3 regions of the Nonomuraea sp. NPDC049152 genome follow, and region 1 is predicted to be linked to each of the others. Evidence: riboswitches for the same ligand, from Rfam matches in the RefSeq annotation. Region 1 holds a riboswitch; each other region holds the start of a gene.

Region 1 (6,222 bases):
CAGGGCGGCGATCATGCGCACGGCGTCGTCCAGCATGGCCACGACGTGCGGGAAGGCGTCGCGGAAGAAGCCGCTGATGCGGATCGTGACGTCGATGCGCGGCCTGGCGAGCTCGCCGAGCGGGATCGGTTCCAGGCGGGTGACCCTCCTGGACGCGTCGTCCCACACCGGCCTGGCCCCCAGCAGCGCGAGGACCTCGGCGACGTCGTCGCCCGCCGTACGCATGGCGCTGGTCCCCCACACCGACAGGCCGACCGAGCGAGGCCACTCGCCGGTGTCGGCGCGGTAGCGGGCCAGAAGCGACTCGGCCATCGCCTGGCCGGTCTCCCACGCCAGCTTGCTGGGCACGGCACGCGGGTCGACTGAGTAGAAGTTCCTGCCGGTGGGGAGCACGTTGATCAGGCCGCGCAGCGGGGAGCCGCTGGGGCCCGCGGGGACGTAGCCGCCGTCGAGCGCGTGCAGGAGATGGTCGAGCTCGTCGACGGTCCTCGCCAGCCTGGGGACGACCTCGGTGGCGGCGAACTCCAGGATCCGCACCACCAGCTCCCGCCGCTCCTCCGCGATGGACGCGGCGACCTCGCGGGCCGCCGTCACGTCCCATCCGCGGGCCTCCATGCCTTCCACGAGCGCCCTGGCCGTCGACTCTGCCGCGTCCACGCAGGCCAGGCTCGCCGTACCGTCCTCCGCGAGCCCCAGCGCCTCCCGCAGCCCAGGCAGCGTCTCGGTGCCCGCCCACATCTGCCTGGCCCGCAGCATCGCCAGTACCAGGTCGACCCGCACCGCACCCTCGGGCGCCGCGCCCAGCACGTGCAGGCCGTCGCGGATCTGCGCGTCCTTCACCTCGCACAGCCAGCCGTCCACGTGCAGCAGGAAGTCGTCGAACTCCGTGTCGTGCGGCCGGTCGGCCAGCCCCAGGTCGTGGTCGAGTCGCGCCGCCTGGATCAGCGTCCAGATCTGCGCCCTGATCGCGGGCAGCTTGGCCGGGTCCATCGCCGCGATCGAGGCGTGCTCGTCCAGGAGCTGCTCCAGCCGCGCGATGTCGCCGTAGGTCTCGGCGCGCGCCATCGGCGGCACCATGTGGTCCACCAGGACGGCATGCGCCCGCCGCTTCGCCTGGGTCCCCTCGCCGGGGTCGTTCACCAGGAACGGGTACACCAGCGGCAGATCGCCCAGCGCCGCGTCGGGCCCGCACGCCGCCGACATGCCCGCCGACTTGCCCGGCAGCCACTCCAGGTTCCCGTGCTTGCCGACGTGCACCATCGCGTGCGCGCCGAACTCCGCCGACAGCCACCGGTAGGCGGCCAGGTAGTGGTGACTGGGCGGCAGGTCGGGGTCGTGGTAGATCGCGATCGGGTTCTCGCCGAAGCCTCGCGGCGGCTGCACCATCACCACGACGTTGCCCGCCTGGAGCGCGGCGAGCACGATGTCGCCCTCGTGCACGAACAGCTCGCCGGGCGGCGGCCCCCAGTGCCGCTCCATCGCCTCGCGCAGCTCCCAGGGAAGCGTGTCGTACCAGGCGATGTACGCAGCGGCCGGGATGCGCACCGGGTTGGCGGCGAGCTGCTCCTCCGTCAGCCACTCCTGGTCCTGGCCGCCCGCCGCGATGAGCGCGTGGATGAGCGCGTCGCCGTCCCGCTCCGCGACGCCGGGCAGGCCCTCGCCCAGGTCGTAGCCTTCGGCGGCCAGCCTGGCCAGCAGCTTCACCGTGCTCGCGGGCGTGTCGAGGCCGACCGCGTTGCCGACGCGCGAGTGCTTGGTCGGATAGGCCGACAGCATCACCACGAGCTTCTTCTCGGCGTTCGGGACGTGCCTGAGCCTGGCGTGCCGTACGGCGGTGCCCGCCACGCGGGCCGCCCGCTCGGGATCGGCCGCGTAGACGGTCAGCCCGTCCTCGTCCACCTCCTTGAACGAGAACGGCACCGTGATGATTCGCCCGTCGAACTCGGGGATCGCCACCTGCGAGGCCGCGTCGAGCGGCGACAGGCCGTCGTCGTTCTCCTCCCACGCCTGCCTGCTCGTGGTCAGGCAGAGGCCCTGCAGGATCGGCACGTCGAGCTCGGCCAGCGCGCCCACGTCCCACGCCGCGTCGTCGCCGCCCGCTCCCGCCGTCGCGGGCCGCGTGCCTCCCGCGGCCAGTACGGTCACCACGAGCGCGTCGGCCCTCCGCAGCGTGTCGAGCAGCTCGGGCTCCGCCGTACGCAACGAGGAGCAGAAGACCGGCAGCGCCCGCCCGCCCGCCTCCTCGATCGCGTCGCAGAGCGTCCGCACGAACCCGGTGTTGCCCGCCATGTGGTGCGCCCGGTAGTAGAGCACGCCCACGACGGGACCTTCGGCGGCCTGCTCCCTGTCGAGCAGCCCCCAGGTCGGGGTCGGCTCGGGCGCGGCGAACCCGTGCCCGGTCAGTAGCACCGTGTCGGAGAGGAAGGCGTGCAGCTCGGCCAGGTTCGCAGGGCCGCCGTGGGCGAGGTAGGCGTGCGCCTCGGCGCAGACGCCGCCGCTGACCGTGGACAGCTCCATCAGCTCGGCGTCGGGCGCCTGTTCCCCGCCCAGCACCACGACGGGGCGCGGCCCCGCGAGCAGGTGGTCGAGCCCCTCCTCCCAGGCCCTGCGCCCGCCGAGCAGCCGCACCACCACCAGGTCCGTGCCCTCGACCAGCGCGGGCAGGTCGTCGACCGTGAGCCTCGCGGGGTTTCCCAGCCGGTACGGCGCGCCGCTCGCCCTCGCGCTGAGCAGGTCGGTGTCGGAGGTCGACAGCAGCAGAACGGCCGTGCTCTCGGGCACAGGGAACTCCTCCCTCGGGGTCCTCGCCCCGGTCGCGGGTGTCACGAGTGCGGGAGTCTCCTGGCTCCCGGATCGACGCACACCCCGGCCTTCCCATCCGTCTCCGGACAGTGGCCTGCGGTGGGGTTCGCTCCCCGGTCACAGTGGCGGGACCGCGCCGGCTTCGCACCGGCTTCCTCCGTCGCCCTCGTCTGCGATCAGACTAGAGGGTTTTGGACGGGTTACCATCCTCCGCGTGGACATAACTGCGGACATAGGCGACTTTTCGGGCCAGGCGCGCCCTGACGCGTGTCCTGGGGCTCTCCAGGTCCACACCGCCGCGGACGGCGCCCTCGCCAGGGTCCGCATCCCGGGAGGCGCGCTCTCGTCGGGCCAGCTGAGAGAGCTGGCCGCCTGCGCCGCCGAGCTCGGGTCCGGCGTGATCGAGCTGACCTCCCGCGCGAACGTCCAGGTCCGCGGCCTGCGTGCCCCCGACCCCTCGGACCCTTCGAGCGTGCCGGCCTTCGCGGCCCGGATGGCGGCGGCGGGGCTGCTGCCGTCCGCCACGCACGAGCGGGTGCGCAACATCCTCGCCTCCCCCCTCGCGGGTCGCGCCCCCTCGTCCCTCGTGGACGTCCGGCCGCTGGTCGCCGCCCTGGACAGAGGGCTGTGCGGCACCCCTGAGCTGGCCGCGCTCTCGGGCCGCTTCCTCTTCGCGCTGGACGACGGCACCGGCGACGTCCTGTCCTGCGGCGCCGACGTGACCTTCCTCGCCACCTCGCCCTCCGGCGGCGTGCTGCTGCTCGGCGGCGTACGGCCCGGGCTGCCCGTGGACGTGTCCGACGTGGTCGCGCTGATGCTCGCGGCCGCCACCGCGTTCATGGAGCTCAGCGACGGCACCGCGTGGCGCGTCACCGACCTCCCCGAAGGCCCCGCCCGGCTCGCGGCTCGCCTGACCGACGCGGTCCAGGAGAGCCCCGCCCAGCCCGCGGTCCACCTGGCCGAAGAGCCCGGCCTGACCGGCTCGGAAGGCGTGCGGGTGCATGATGCCGGGATTTTCCGGCAGGTCGACGGGGCTGTCGCGCTCGAGGTAGTGGTCCCGCTCGGCCGCCTGTCCGCCCACCAGGCCACGGCGCTCGCCGACGCCGCCCTCGAGGCCCGCGTCACGCCGTGGCGTACCGTCGTCCTGCCCGGCCTGCCGCCCGATGCCGTGCAACCGGTCGCGGACAGGCTCACCGAGGCGGGCCTGGTCACCGTCCCCGGCACCTCGTGGGCCGGGCTAAGCGCCTGCACGGGCCGCCCCGGCTGCGCGAAGTCCTTGGCCGACGTCCAGCTCGACGCGCGACGCTGGGCGGAGCGGCCGGACCACGAACCAGAGGCCCGTCCCGTCCACTGGGCCGGGTGCGAGCGGCGCTGCGGGCGTCCCGCCGGAGAGGTGGTCGACATCGTCGCCACTCCGACCGGCTACCGGGTCGCAGGCCGTACCGAAGAAGAGGGGAAATGACCGACTACATCCGCGACGGCGCGGAGATCTACCGGCGCTCGTTCGCCACCATCCGCGCCGAGAGCGACCTCGCGGGACTACCCGCGGATGTCGCCCAGGTGGCCGTCCGCATGATCCACGCCTGTGGTATGACCGACCTGGTCACCGACCTGGCCTACTCGCCCGGCGTGGTCGCCGCGGCGAGAGCGGCCCTGCGCGGCGGCGCCCCGATCCTGTGCGACGCCATGATGGTCGCCTCGGGCGTCACCAGGGCCCGCCTGCCGAAGGACAACGAGGTGATCTGCACGCTCGGCGACCCGGGCGTGCCCGAGCTGGCCGAGCGGATGGGCACCACGCGCAGCGCGGCGGCGGTGGAGCTGTGGCGCGAACGGCTGGACGGCGCCGTCGTCGCCGTGGGCAACGCGCCCACCGCGCTGTTCAGGCTGCTGGAGCTGGTCGAGGAGGGCGCGGGCCGCCCGGCCGCGGTGCTCGGCATCCCGGTGGGCTTCATCGGGGCGGCGGAGTCGAAGCAGGCGCTGGCGAGCAGCGATCTGGAGTACCTGGTGGTGCACGGTCGCAGAGGCGGCAGTGCGATGGCGGCGGCCGCGGTCAACGCGATCGCGAGCGAACAGGAGTGAGCGGCGTGGCGGGACGGCTGTTCGGGGTGGGGCTGGGGCCTGGGGACCCCGAGCTGGTGACGGTCAAGGCGGCCAGGCTGATCGGCGAGGCGGGCGTGATCGCCTACCACAGCGCCAGGCACGGCAGGAGCATCGCGCGCTCGATCGCGCTGCCGTACATGCGGGAGGGGCAGGTCGAGGAGCTGCTGAAGTACCCGCTGACCACGGAGACCACCGACCATCCCGGCGGCTACCAGGGCGCGCTCGACGACTTCTACGCCGAGTGCGCGCGACGTCTGGCGGCCCATCTGGACGAGGGCAGGGACGTGGTGGTGCTGTGCGAGGGCGACCCGCTCTTCTACGGCTCCTACATGCACATGCACAAGCGGCTCGCCCACCGCTACGAGACCGAGGTGGTGCCGGGCGTCACCTCGGTGGCGGGCGCCGCGGCCGTGCTCGGGCGTCCGCTGGTGGAGCACGAGGAGACGCTGACCGTGCTGCCCGGCACGCTCCCCGCCGACGTCATCACCGAGAAGCTGAGGAACGCGGACTCGGTGGCCGTGCTCAAGCTCGGCAGGACCTTCGAGAAGGTCCGCGACGCGCTGGCCGAGGCGGGCCGCCTCGACGAGGCGTGGTACGTCGAGCGGGCGACCACGGCGAACCAGCGGATCGAGCCGCTGAAGGACGTGGACCCGGCCGGCGTGCCGTACTTCTCGCTGGCGCTGCTGCCCAGCGGCGGCGGACGCGACGACGACCACCTGGAGCCAGGGGTGGCGGTCGTCGGTCTCGGGCCCGCGGGTTCGCAGTGGCTCACCCCCGAGGCGCGGCACGTGCTGGCCGAGGCGACCGACCTGGTCGGTTACGGCCCCTACGTCGACAGGGTGCCGCAGCGGGCGGGCCAGATCAGGCACCGCACCGACAACAGGGTCGAGGCCGAGCGCGCCGCGCACGCGCTGGAACTGGCCCGTGAGGGCCGCAGGGTGGCGGTCGTCTCCTCAGGCGATCCCGGCGTGTTCGCGATGGCCAGCGCGGTGCTGGAGGCGGCCGAGGACTTCCCCGACGTTCCCGTGCGGATCGTGCCTGGTCTGACGGCCGCGCACGCCGTGGCGAGCAGGGCGGGGGCGCCGCTCGGGCACGACTACTGCGTGATCTCCCTGTCCGACCTGCTCAAGCCGTGGGAGATCGTCGCCGGGCGGCTGCGGGCCGCCGCCGTGGCCGACCTGGTGCTGGCGATCTACAACCCCGCCTCGCGCAGCCGTACCTGGCAGGTGGGCGCGGCCCGCGACCTGCTCTTGGAGCACCGTGAACCGGCCACCCCCGTGGTGATCGGGCGCGACGTGGGCGGACCGCAGGAGACGATCA
Region 2 (6,222 bases), on a different contig from region 1:
TCGTGCGCGCCCGCGTCGCCGCTGTAGGCGACCTCACGCGTGACGGACAGCCCGAGACCGTGGTCGTTTCGTCTTGCCCGAGCCCTACGTCGGGCAATCCCGTAATTTCCTTCGTTTACGACGGCGCCTCCAAACGCTCAGCCCCCCGCCTGATCGGCGCGTTGGGCAAGAACCGCTACTTCAAGTCCCAGAACGTCACCATCCGGCACGGACAAGTACACCTACGCGGCCAGGTCGTCAGCGACCGGGCTCCCAACTGCTGCCCCGATCTGATCGTCCGCCAGACCTACAAGTGGAACGGCACGAAGTTCCTCAGGACGTCTGAGAAACTGACCCGCACCTCATGAGCCTGTACCGCGTCAAAACCCATCGGGTAGGGCTAGCGAACAGCTGTGGAGGTTGTCGGCTTTTATGCCGACCTTGTCTCGTTTCTGCGGGGCGGTGAGATGAGGTAGAGGTCGAGGATGGCGGGTGGTTCGGCCAGTCCGGGACCGCCTGCCTTCACCCATGCCACGATGTCGTCCACCGCGTCGGCCTGGTTGACCAGGCCGAGCCAGACCGGACGGCCACCTGCTCGTCGCCCTTCGGGGCTGGGCTGGACGACGATGACGTTGGCCTGCTCGCAGATGTCCAGGCAGTCGCTGACGCGCACCTCGACGAGCTCGGACAGGCGCCGGACCTGCTCTTCGTGGTCGAGGCCCGGCACCTTTCGCACGGATCCGCAGCAGCAGTCGCGGCAGATGGTCACCCTGCTCATGCGTGCTTGAACCCCTTGCCGGTGCGGTCGAGCGGGTCGGGCTCCAGGCCGAGATATTTCGCGCGCAGTTCGTCCCAGGCGGCCAGCCGATCGAAGTCGGGCTCGTCGAGAATCTGCTGGCGGTCGGTGAGGAACGGGTTGGGCAGCAGCACGGTCATGAGCTGGTCGCCTCGGCCGTTGAACATCCGCATGCCCCAGGAGGCCGGGCTGCCGTCGGAGGTGATCGACCGATACAGCTCGGCGCGTGAGCAGCGGCGGATCGCGCCGAGCTCCGGTCCGCTGGCGGTGTGCTCGCCGATGCACAGGTGGAAGTGCCAGCGGCCGAAGTCGACGGTGACGTAGCCGTCGAAGACGCTGATGCGCTCCGGGGCGTTGGGTGCGGCGACCTCCCAGGCCGCGCCCTGCACGATCACGCCGAACCAGATGTGCTCCCAGTGGCGCTCGAACAGGTCGGTGACCAGGGCGAGAAGGGTCTCCTCGTCCGTAGGCAGCGGCCACACGTGCAGTGTGCCTGTGCCCTGCTCTTCGACGACGGTGTGACTCACGATGTGCCTCGCGTTTCTCGCGCCCATTGCTGTTGGCGGGTCTGGGTGGGGATCAGCGCGCAGTCGCCACACTTGCCGCCGTCGGGCAGGCGGTAGTAGAGGCAGCAGCTGCGCCGTACGAAGAAGGGGTGGCCGGGGGCGGGTTCGGCCAGCTCTCCGGTGCCGCGCAGAAGTCCGGTCTCCAGGAGTTCGCGGCCGAGCATCACGGCCTTGGCGGTCAGTTCCGGTCGCTGGCGGGCCAGGGCGCGGACGGTGCCCGCCAGCGCGGACGCGGCGTTGCCCCAGAGCAGCCCTGGGGCGAGTTTGACGATGCCGCTCACCATGGCGGTGAGCGGTTCGAGCAGGTCGGTGACGACGGTGCGGTAGATCAGACCGGGAGGGGCGGTGCGCCATCCGGCCAAGGGGTGGGCCCTGAGCGGGAGAGGTCCGCTGGGCGCCGGGCGCCAGTACAGGTGCTCCAGGTCGAGGAGCAGGTCGTGGGCCACGGCCGCGCCGACGACCGGTGACCACAACCTCGCCGCCAGCCCCTGGAACAGGATGGACGCGGCGACCCTGGTCTCCTTGGCGCCAAGGGCTTCCGCGACCTCCTCGATCCGCTCGGCCAGCGCTGAGGGGTCCATGAAAGCGAACCAGCCTGGTTCCACAGGGCCGAGCTCCAGCTCGAAGTAGCCGCCGACGGTGCTCACGTCGGCGACAGCCACAGCCAGAGCGCCGTGATCGGCGGGCAGCAGGCCGGGCTCGCCGTCCACTTGCCTGGCCCAGGCCGCGACCTCGGCGACCGTGGCGAAGGCGATCTTCCGGCCGTCGTAGGCGACCCGGTATCCGTGCTCGGTGCTGTCGACGGCCAGCCACGCTTGGCCTTCGGCGTCCGCACGCCAGCCCTCCCTGGCCAGAGCCCGTTCCAGGAGCGGGTCGTCGGGCAGGCGGGCGCGCCTGGCGCTCGCCGGTCGCAGGGCGAACACCCCGGCCGCCGGGTCGAAGGCCAGTTCGTCGTCGTCGAAGCACTCCCCGATCAGGCCGCGCGCGGTCAGCTCCTCCGGGGTGCCGGTGTGCAGGACGCCGTCCGGCCCCAGCAACCACACGCGGTCGGCCACGCGCAGCGCCAGTTCCAGATCGTGGGTGGAGACCACGATGACCAGCTCCCGCTCCCTGGCCAGCTTGCGCAGCAGACCCATCAGCGCCACCCGTGAGGTGACGTCCAGGAACGCCGTCGGCTCATCCAGCAGGATCACCGACGGCTGCTGGGCCAGCGCGCGGGCGATCAGTACCCGCTGGCGCTCGCCGTCCGACAGCTCGCTCACCTGCCGGTCGGCCAGGTGCCCGGCACGGACCGCGTCCAGCGCCCAGGCGACGATCTCGCGGTCGGCCGGGCCGAGCCGTCCGGTGAAGCCGGTGTGCGGGTGGCGGCCGAGCCCGGCGACCTCCCGCGCAGAGAACAACGCAGGAAGATCACGTTCTGTCAGGACGGTGGCCAGCCTGCGAGCCAGGTCGGCGGCCGGAACCGAGCCGACGGTGACCTCGCCGATGAGCACCTCACCGGCCAGACCCGGCTGCAGACTGGCCATGGTCCGCAACAACGTGGACTTGCCCGTGCCGTTCTGCCCGATCAGCACAGTCAACTCGCCCGGTTCCGCACTCGTGTAAAGGTCTTCGAGGACCCGGCGTCCCGGGTATCCCGCGCACAGTCGGTGAAGGCGCAGTGTCATCGGCGCGACTAACGCGCCGTCGAGCGGGCGGGTAAGACCCATCGGGAGACTCCTGGGAGAAGGCTGCGACCGCCGTTCCGCGACAACGATCACAGCGCGTGACGGTGCGGAATCCCAGGAGAGAGCCAGTCATGCTCACAAGCCATCCTCTCTTGGGGAGATCCGCCCCAATTTCCTTGAGGAGGCGACCGCGTGAGTCTCCTGGCTCTCGGGTCAACACTCATCCCGGCCTTCCCACCCCGTTGCCGGGGCAGTGACCTTGTGCGGGACTCGCTCGCCGATCACAGTGGCGGGACCGCGCCGGATTCACACCGGCTTCCTCAGTCCGCGCTCGTCTTCAGCGCTCATCGTCGCACACCGGGACCAACCGTTCGATAGCAGGTGATCAGCGACCAAGTGGCGCCCGTCTCGCACATGCACCGGCAGAGCGACGTGGCGTCACCGAACTCCTGGCGCACCGCCAGCCGCCTGCCCTGCTGCGATCGACTGACCGTGAGATCCGCTCATACAAGCCCATCGCCGATGCGTATCGAACCATCGACTCCAATCACCAACGCGGCGAGTCCACGTTCGTAACCATCGAGTGCGGATCATCTCCCACAGGTGCCTCAAGCATGATCTTTGATGTATCCGCCGAGGCGTCAGAATCCTGCACGAGTGCGGTCGAGCGATGTGGGCAGCAGCGCAGCTTGGTCAGGACCTTCCAGGTCTTCAAGGTCGCGATGGCACGCTCACCGATGGCTCGGATGCGGGCACTCGCCGGGCGGCGCCGGAGGGATCTCGATGCATGAATGGCGGCGAAGGCAACACTGGTGGCATACCAGGAGGACGATTGACCCAGCAGGACCGCGAGCGCATCGCGGCCGGACTCGCCGACGGGCTCTCCTAGGCCGAGATCGCCAGGCGGCTCGACCGGCCGACCTCGACGATCACCCGGGAGATCTGACGCAACGGCGGCCCCGTCGGCTACCGGCCCCAGCGGGCGCACCAGGCGACGATCTCCGCCAGGGTGGTGAACACGGCCTCGTCCTTGGACTGCGGATAGACGTTGTGTCGACTTCGCGGACCTGCTCACCTATCACCGAGTAATCAGCTGTCAAGGCGAATCTTGTGGACTCTCCAGCGAGAAAGATCCCGTTCTCGAGGAGTGGACACAAGTGAAACGAAGCATCGCCGGCGCGCTCGTCGGCATCATCGTGGGCGCGAGCCTGGTATTCGGGGCCGCGGGTACGGCACAGGCCGCCACGGCCCAGGTCAATGCCGGAGTTCAGCAACGCATCCTGCCGGTTGTCGTGGCCAAGATCGGCCGCCGACTGGCCAAAGAGCTCATCAAGGCCATCGTGCGGCACTTCAAGAACGAGGCCCAGAAGGCGAATGATCGCCGAGAGTACATGCGGGCGGTCCTTGACGACGTCTGGAACAACGACGGTCCAGGGGTCGACGACCAGCTCCCGTTCGGATACCACGTGCTCATCGCCGACGACAGCCGAGTCGACCTGAGCAAGCTGCGGTGCGACGACTGCCCCGACGGCAGGCCGATCCTCGAGCAGGAAACGGTCGACCTCGGCGCGGACGGCACCCAGCAGACGTTCTCCTACAGCATCGCCATCTTCGAGAAGGGCGAAGCCACGCTCAAGGGACGTAAGGGCCAGCGCGACCGGATCCAGTGGATCGAGCCAGAGACGGCCAACCGCGCCGACGACGGCGTCCAGGTCAGAGAGGACGACTATCTCGGGTCCTGCGGCGCCGGCGGCTGCAACGACTGGCAGACCAGTGTGACATTCGCCCCCTACGGCGTCGAGAACAAGCCGGACTGCGGGGATGAGGACCTGGAGGACGGATGCCAGGGCGGCGGCGACGGCTCCAAGCCCGTTCCGGGTAACCGTCTCGAGCACGGCAAGCAGCTGACCATCACCGCACAAGGCGGCTTCTCCCTCGGCAGACGCACCGTGTGGGACAAGGGCGACGGCACCTGGGAAATCGAGGTCCCCGCCACCGGCAACGTCCTGGAAGTCATCCCGAACAACTGGCGGGTCGAGGACAAACGCGTCCACCACGGCCCCACCCAGCTGTGGCGCTTCATCGACCCCGAAGGAGACGGCTGGTACAGCATCAAGAACGTCTACAACATGACCCACGGCTACCCACAAGGCGGCTGCCTGACCGTCGACGACAACGGCGGCAGGCCCATCTGGGCGATCGACTGCAACAAGCCGGGCAACCAACAGCTGTGGAAGCTGTCCTGACCTGACCGTCGGGTGGGCACCAGCCCCCGGGCGCTCACCCGACGGTCAGCCGGGCGCGCACCTCGTCAGCCTTCGGCACGCCGACGCCCTCGAATGCGTCAAGCGCCGCCGACCACGAGGTGCGCGCCCCTTCCGGCTGACCAAGCGTGAGCGTGGTCAAGCATCGCGACCGCTCTGGCCAGTCGAGTTCCATGCCGTGGCCGGCATGGCAGCACCGCGTGTGGGCGGTGTCCCCTGCCGACATGGTCTTTCAGTCCTCGGTCGCTGACAGCTCAGTCCTTGATGTGCGGCTCCAGCAGCTTCGACCAGGCGTTGGAGAGCTTCTCGCACTCGGCTGGGCACTTCGAGTGCTCGCATGGTGGCGAGGAGCAGCGTGCCGGCGCCTGTCGTGAGCTGATTCCACTTCATCAGAGGTCCCCAAGTCGTCGAACTTGGTTGGCCTCTGGATCCTGCACTCACGATCTTGATGATTGATTGACGGTCTCCGAGATCCGTCATTGGCTCTGTCATCCGGCGTCCATCGGCCGGCTTCACGCTGGACCCAGCAAATGTCCGGACAGAGAGGGCTTTCCAAAATGAGCAGGGACACGGCGCTGGTGGACGCTGACTGGGCGCAGGCGCATCTGAGCGACCCCCGGGTGGTCTTCGTCGAAGTGGACGAGGACACCTCCGCCTACGACAGAGGTCATCTGCCGGGAGCGGTTCGCCTGACTTGGACCACGGACCTGCAGGATCCCGTCCGGAGGGACTTCGTCGACAAGGCCGGGTTCGAAAGGCTGATGGCCAGAAAAGGCATCTCCAGTGATCACACGGTGGTGCTCTACGGGGGCAACAGCAACTGGTTCGCGGCCTACGCCTACTGGTACTTCACGATCTACGGCCACGCGGACGTCCGGCTGCTCGATGGCGGACGTAAGAAGTGGGAGCTCGAAGGCAGGGCGCTCACTCTCGATGAGCCTGCCCGCCGA
Region 3 (6,222 bases), on a different contig from region 1:
ACCTGGTATGCGGAAACCCTACGTTCGAAGAAGTTCGCCAGCTCCTGCACGTCCTGCAGTTCCATGAACGCGAAGGGGTTGGCGGTGCCATACCTGATCGGCATGCCGAGGCGGCGCAACCGCTGGTCGGCGACGTATTCAAGGTACTCGCGCATCTGCTCGACGGTCATACCCGACATGCCGTCGCCGCACAGGTCGCTCGCGAAGGCCAGCTCGGCCGCGACGGCCTCCTCCAGCATCGTGGTGACCTGCTCGGCGAGCTTGTCGTCGAACAGGTCGGGCTCCTCCGCCCTGACGGTGTCGACGACGCTGAAGGCGAACTCCATGTGCATCGACTCGTCGCGGAAGACCCAGTTGGTGCCGGTGGCCAGGCCGCCGAGCAGGCCCCGGGAGCGGAACCAGTAGACGTAGGCGAAGGCGCCGTAGAAGAACAGGCCCTCGATGCACGCGGCGAAGCAGATGAGGTTGAGCAGGAAGGTCCTGCGGTCCTCCTTCGTCTCCAGCCGTTGCAGGTCGGACAGGGAGTCGATCCAGCGGAAGCAGAACTCGGCCTTGTCCCGGATGGAGGGGATGTTGTCGACGGCGGCGAACGCCTTGACGCGCTCGTCGGGGTCGGGCAGGTAGGTGTCGAGCAGCGTCAGGTAGAACTGCACGTGCACCGCCTCCTCGAACAGCTGCCTGGACAGGTACAGGCGGGCCTCGGGGGCGTTGACGTGCTGGTAGAGGTTGAGGACGAGGTTGTTGGCGACAATGGAGTCGCCGGTGGCGAAGAAGGCGACCAGGCGGTTGATGAGGTGGCGTTCCTGGGGCGACATCTTGGCCAGGTCGGCCAGGTCGTTGTGCAGGTCCACCTCCTCGACCGTCCAGGTGTTGCGGATCGCGGCCCGATAGCGCTCGTAGAAGTCGGGGTAGCGCATCGGGCGCAGCGTCAGGTCCATACCGGGGTCGAGCAGCATGTGTTCTCCTTGCGAACGGATCGTCTGTCGTGCGGCGACGCGGGTCCTACTGGCAGGCTTCGCAGACCTCGGGGTTCTCCAGCGAGCAGGCGACCGCCTCGCTCACCGTGAACGCCTGCTCGGGCGCCGCCTGCACGGTCGTCTGCGCGATCCTGGTGGCCGGGCGTGAGCGCAGGTAGTAGGTGGTCTTCAGCCCCTGCTTCCACGCGTAGGCGTACATCGACGACAGCTTCCCGATCGTCGGCGTCGCCATGAAGAGGTTCAGTGACTGCGACTGGTCGATGTACGGCGTCCGCGCCGCCGCCAGGTCGATGAGCGCCTTCTGCGGCAGCTCCCACGCCGTCCGGTACAGCGTCTTGAGCTCCGCCGGAATCCCCTGGATGTCCTGGATCGAGCCGTCGGCGCGCTTCACCGCGTCGCGCATCTCCTGCGTCCAGAGGCCGAGGCGCTGCAGGTCCGCGACCAGATACCGGTTGACCTGCAGGAACTCACCCGACAGGGTCTCGCGCTTGAAGATGTTCGACACCTGTGGCTCGATGCACTCGTAGCAGCCCGCGATGGAGGCGATCGTCGCCGTCGGCGCGATGGCGATCATGAGGGAGTTGCGCAGTCCCGTCCTGTCGATCTTGGCGCGCAGGGCCGTCCACTCGGGCGTGCCGCCGACGCCGTAGTGGTCGGGGTGCAGCACGCCCTGCGCAGCCCTGGTGTCGCCGTAGGAGGGGTGGCGCCCGCGCTCGACGGCCAGGTCGGCGGAGGTGTCGTAGGCGGCCAGCGCGATCTCCTCGGCGATGCGCGTCGACAGCGCCAGCGCCTCAGGGGAGTCGAACGGCAGGCGCAGCGAGAAGAACACGTCGGCCAGACCCATCACGCCGAGCCCGATGGGCCGCCAGCGCAGGTTGGCGGTCTCGGCCTCAGGCGTCGGGTAGAAGCCCAGGTCGATCGTCTTGTCCAGGAAGCGCACGGCGGTCCTGACGGTGGCGCGCAGCCGGACCCAGTCCATGGTGCCGCCCGCCAGGTGGGCGGCCAGGTTGATCGAGCCGAGGTTGCAGACGGCGGTCTCGCCGTCGCTGGTGACCTCGAGGATCTCGGTGCAGAGGTTGGACAGGTGGATGACGTTCTCCGGGCGCGCCGTCTGGTTGGAGGCGCGGTTGGCGGCGTCCTTGAAGGTCATCCAGCCGTTGCCGGTCTGCGCGAGCGTACGCATCATCCGGCCGTAGAGGGTGCGCGCGGGGATCTGACGGGTGTGGAGGCCCGCCGCCTCCGCGGCCCGGTAGGCGTCGTCGAAGGCCTCGCCGTACAGGTCGGTGAGGTGCGGCACCTGCTTCGGGTCGAACAGCGACCACGGCTGGTCGGCCTCGACGCGGCGCATGAACTCGTCGGGCACCCAGTTGGCGAGGTTGAGGTTGTGGGCGCGGCGGGCCTCCTCGCCGGTGTTGTCGCGCAGTTCGAGGAACTCCTCGATGTCGGCGTGCCAGGTCTCCAGGTAGACGCAGGCCGCGCCCTTGCGGCGGCCGCCCTGGTTGACGGCGGCGACGCTGGAGTCGAGCGTGCGCAGCCAAGGGACGATGCCGTTGGAGTGGCCGTTCGTGCCGCGGATCAGCGAGCCGCGCGAGCGGACCCTGGTCCAGGCGATGCCGATGCCGCCGGCGTACTTCGACAGCCTGGCGACCTGGCCGTAGCGCTCGTAGATCCCTTCCAGCTCGTCACGCGGCGAGTCCAGCAGGAAGCAGGACGACAGCTGGGCGCGGCGGGAGCCCGAGTTGAACAGGGTGGGCGAGCTGGGCAGGTACGACAGCGTGGACATCAGCGCGTACAGCTCTGCGGCCTCGGCCACCGATACGACAAGGCCGCACGCGACGCGCAGCATGAAGTGCTGCGGGCGTTCGAGCACGTCGCGCGTCTCGGGGTGGCGCAGCAGGTAGCGGTCGTAGACGGTGCGCAGGCCGAAGTACTCGAACCTGTCGTCGGCGCTCTCGTCCACCAGCGCGTCGAGGGCCGCGGCGTTGGCCGCCACGAAGGCGGCGAGGCCGTCCTGGAGCAGGCCCGCGGCGTGGGTGGCCGCGATCGACTCGGAGAAGGTCCGCACGCCGTGCGCGGCCGCCTCGTCCGCGATCTCCTCGGCCAGCAACCTGGCGGCGACCCTGGAGTTCTCCGGATCGGCGATCACTCTCGCGGCGGCCTCCTCGATGGCCAGCCGGCGATCCACCTCTACGATCTGCGTCACGCTCTCTCCTCGCGAGCTCGCCCCCGTGAGGGCAGGCGAGGAGAGCACGCGGGCATGCCGCGAGGCCCCCTGGCCCTCCCTCGAGGCCTTGGACAGGTCACACCGCTGGCAGGTCTTCGGACTCGCGGGCGTACGTCAGCTTCCTACTGGCCGTCGCTTCCCAGACCATGGGCCCAGTGCTTCGTGACGGCGGTCGTTCCCGCTCACCGCTGCGGGGCAGCGCCGGAATCTCACCGGCTTCCCTTTTGCTTCGCCCTGCTCGGGCGAACCAGCGACGACCAGGATCCTACATCTAGTGGCCGCGGACGCAACTACCCCAACAAGTTGTGTCGATCAGGCCGAGGTCCTTGAGCACTTCGCGGGTCCTCGAGATCTCGGACGCGAGCCACACCCCGAAGTCGTCGCCGCTGAGCGGGAGGGGCTTCCATCCCCTCGTACGGCAGGCGTCCAGCCACTGCGCCGACTCGGCGATCTCGTCGAGCACCTCGACCGCCTGGGCGCGTTCGCGCTCGCCCATCTCCGGGGGCCCGAGCACCCCGCACCAGTCGGCGAAGTCGACCCGCACGCCCGACTCCAGCAGGGTCGGCGCCTCGAGACCCTCGACCCGTTCGGCCGAGGAGACGGCCAGCGCCCTGACCCGCCCCTTGTCGAGGCGCTTGCGCCACTCGCCGAGCGGGCCCGCGGCGACGCCCACCCTGCCCGCCAGCAGCGCCTCGGCCGCGTCGGCCGTGGTCGGGTAGCCCGCGTAGTCGAGCACTCTGGCGTCCGCGCCGAGACCGCGCGCGACCAGCCCGAACAGCAGGTGGTCGGACTCCCCCTGCGGCCTGCCGCCCAGCACGGTGCCGCCGGGCTCGGCGATCAGCCGCCGCGCGAAGTCGTCGAATGCGCGAAAGAGGGAGGCACTCGCGACGACCAGGACCTCGACGTCTCCGACCAGCCTGGCCAGCGGGGTTCCCGTCGTCTTCGACCTGGCCATCTCTGCGGCGGCGAGCGTGGACAGGCCCGTCACCGTGAGCTGGGTCCCGCCGGCCACCACGCCGTCGCGCTTGAGCTGGCCGGCGAGAGCCCTGGCGATGGGGATCCAGGCCTCGCCGCCGGGCACGACGGAGAAGCTCGGGGCCTGTCGCGTGGCCGTACCGCAGCCCGCCAGGCATGCCAGCGTGGCCAGCGCTCCCGCCACGAACTCCCGACGGCGCATGCGCGGCCCCTCCCCCGTCTCCTCCAACCACTGCTACACCATGTTATTGACAGGGCACAGAGAGTCACGCCTCGGGGGTGGAAAGGTCGGCGGGGACGGCGAGCAGGCGGAGGTGGAGGGGCCTGGCCTCCTGGGGGGCGTCGGCGGCGCGACGGCTGTACTTCTTCAGTAGCAGCATGTACTCCTCGAAGAAGGCCTCCAGCTCGCTCAGCGTCATTCGGCCGAGGCCGCGCGACACCTTCACCCACGCCGGGTCGGCCTGGTAGGCGGCGGGCAGGAGCTCCAGGAGGATCCCCTTGTCCTCCTCTAGCCCGATCCGATGGAACTCGGCCAGGACCGGGCGGTCCTCGGGCGCGAGCTGGGCGGGGTGGGGCAGCCTGATGTCCCCCGTCTCCGCCTTCCGCCACCACCGCTCGCGTCCGGCCGACCGCTCGGGGATCTCCTCGATGAACCCGTACTTCTCGAGCTGGCGCAGGTGGTAGCTGGTCGTGCCGGTCTTGGCGTCGAGCAGCGAGCCGAGCGTCGTGGACGTGGCCGGACCGTGCAGGCCCAGGTGACGGAGCATGGCCCGGCGCATCGGGTGGGCCAGCGCCTTCAGCTTGCCTGGATCGTCAAGAACCCATGGCTCCTCATCCTTCATGACGATCACCCTAGTCCTCCAGAAGGATTTCTGCAGACACCTCTTTGCCGATAAGTCTCTGCAGAGTATGTTCGGCGACATGAAGCGATTCGTGATCACAGCGATGGCCGTGCTGATGGCGCTGGCCGTACCGGCGGCGGCGCAGGCCGCGCCGACCGGAGCACCGGCGCCTCCCGTGCCGGTGCCCGCCGACCTGGCCGCGACGGAGGTGAGCTTCGCGGGCAGCGGAGGTCTCACCCTGCACGGGACGGTCCTGTCCCCCAAGGACGGACGCGGCGCACGGCCCGGGATGGTGCTCGTGCACGGCGCGGGCGAGGGCACGCCCAGGACCAAGCTCATGACCGAGGCCGTGGAGTTCGCCAGGCGCGGCATGGCGGTGCTGGTCTACGACAAGCGCAGCGTGGGCTACTCGATGTTCGTGCGGTCCTACTCGCAGCTGGCCGACGACGCCCTCGGCGCGGTGGCGGCGCTGCGCCGCCAGCCGAGTGTGAATCCGGCCGGGGTCGGGCTGTGGGGGCTGAGCGAGGGCGGATGGGTGGTGCCGCTGGCCGCCTCCCGCTCCGCGGACGTCGCGTTCGCGGTGCTGGTCGGCGCCAACTCCCACCAGCCGCTGCGCCAGCAGGCGTGGGCGGTGTCGGCGGGCCTGCGCAAGGCGGGCGTGTCGGGCTCGCTGCCCGACAGGGCGGTGCCGACGTTGTACCGGGCGATCGCCGACGGCGGGCTGTACCCCGAGCCCTGGTACGACCCGCTGCCCGTGCTGCGGAGGGTCCGGCAGCCTGTACTGGCGATCTGGGGCACGAACGACCTGCTCACCCCGCCCAAGGAGAGCCCTCCGCTGATGGCGGGGACCCTGGCGGAGGGCGGCAACGAGCACGTGACGCTGCGCCTGTTCCCCGGCGCGGACCATGCCGCCCATCAGAGCCCCGACGGCGGCGTCACCAGGCTGCCCGAGCTGGCCCCCGGCTACCCCGACCTGGTGGGCTCATGGGTGTCGGACGTCGCCGCGGGGCGCGCGCCCCTGTCGAGCCCGCCGGAGGCGACCACGCGGGCGCAGCAGGCGTCGGCGACCATCGCGGTGCCGACGCCGTCCTGGTGGGAGTCGGCGCCCGTGCAGACCGCCGCGCTCCTGCTGTTCCTGGTCGCCTTCCTCGGCTATCCGCTCGCCGCCGGCGTCCGCCGGATCAGGGGCACGGGGGTGGCGTCG

The links. Region 1 has a riboswitch for cobalamin ahead of cobN (cobaltochelatase subunit CobN). Riboswitches for the same ligand answer to the same signal wherever they lie in the genome.
Region 2: it holds a riboswitch for cobalamin, as region 1 does, so the genes downstream of both, AB0B45_RS50095 (ATP-binding cassette domain-containing protein) here and cobN (cobaltochelatase subunit CobN) in region 1, are expected to answer to the same signal.
Region 3: it holds a riboswitch for cobalamin, as region 1 does, so the genes downstream of both, AB0B45_RS43065 (ribonucleoside-diphosphate reductase subunit alpha) here and cobN (cobaltochelatase subunit CobN) in region 1, are expected to answer to the same signal.

What each region holds. Positions count from the first base shown of each region.
Region 1 is NZ_JBEZDO010000017.1:75,405-81,626, forward strand. It holds gene cobN (cobaltochelatase subunit CobN) at 1-2,781, opposite strand, end outside; cobalamin riboswitch at 2,814-2,999, opposite strand; gene cobG (precorrin-3B synthase) at 3,017-4,264, shown strand; gene AB0B45_RS28450 (precorrin-8X methylmutase) at 4,261-4,881, shown strand; gene AB0B45_RS28455 (precorrin-2 C(20)-methyltransferase) at 4,887-6,222, shown strand, end outside.
Region 2 is NZ_JBEZDO010000060.1:6,520-12,741, reverse strand. It holds gene AB0B45_RS50110 (hypothetical protein) at 1-347, shown strand, start outside; gene AB0B45_RS50105 ((2Fe-2S) ferredoxin domain-containing protein) at 410-757, opposite strand; gene AB0B45_RS50100 (hypothetical protein) at 754-1,302, opposite strand; gene AB0B45_RS50095 (ATP-binding cassette domain-containing protein) at 1,299-3,050, opposite strand; cobalamin riboswitch at 3,182-3,383, opposite strand; partial or broken gene AB0B45_RS50090 (hypothetical protein) at 3,556-3,768, opposite strand; partial or broken gene AB0B45_RS50085 (helix-turn-helix domain-containing protein) at 3,826-3,951, shown strand; gene AB0B45_RS50080 (hypothetical protein) at 4,166-5,254, shown strand; gene AB0B45_RS50075 (hypothetical protein) at 5,289-5,414, opposite strand; gene AB0B45_RS50070 (sulfurtransferase) at 5,830-6,222, shown strand, end outside.
Region 3 is NZ_JBEZDO010000036.1:72,277-78,498, reverse strand. It holds gene AB0B45_RS43070 (ribonucleotide-diphosphate reductase subunit beta) at 1-956, opposite strand, end outside; gene AB0B45_RS43065 (ribonucleoside-diphosphate reductase subunit alpha) at 1,003-3,180, opposite strand; cobalamin riboswitch at 3,270-3,468, opposite strand; gene AB0B45_RS43060 (tripartite tricarboxylate transporter substrate-binding protein) at 3,473-4,378, opposite strand; gene AB0B45_RS43055 (helix-turn-helix domain-containing protein) at 4,443-5,018, opposite strand; gene AB0B45_RS43050 (alpha/beta hydrolase) at 5,098-6,222, shown strand, end outside.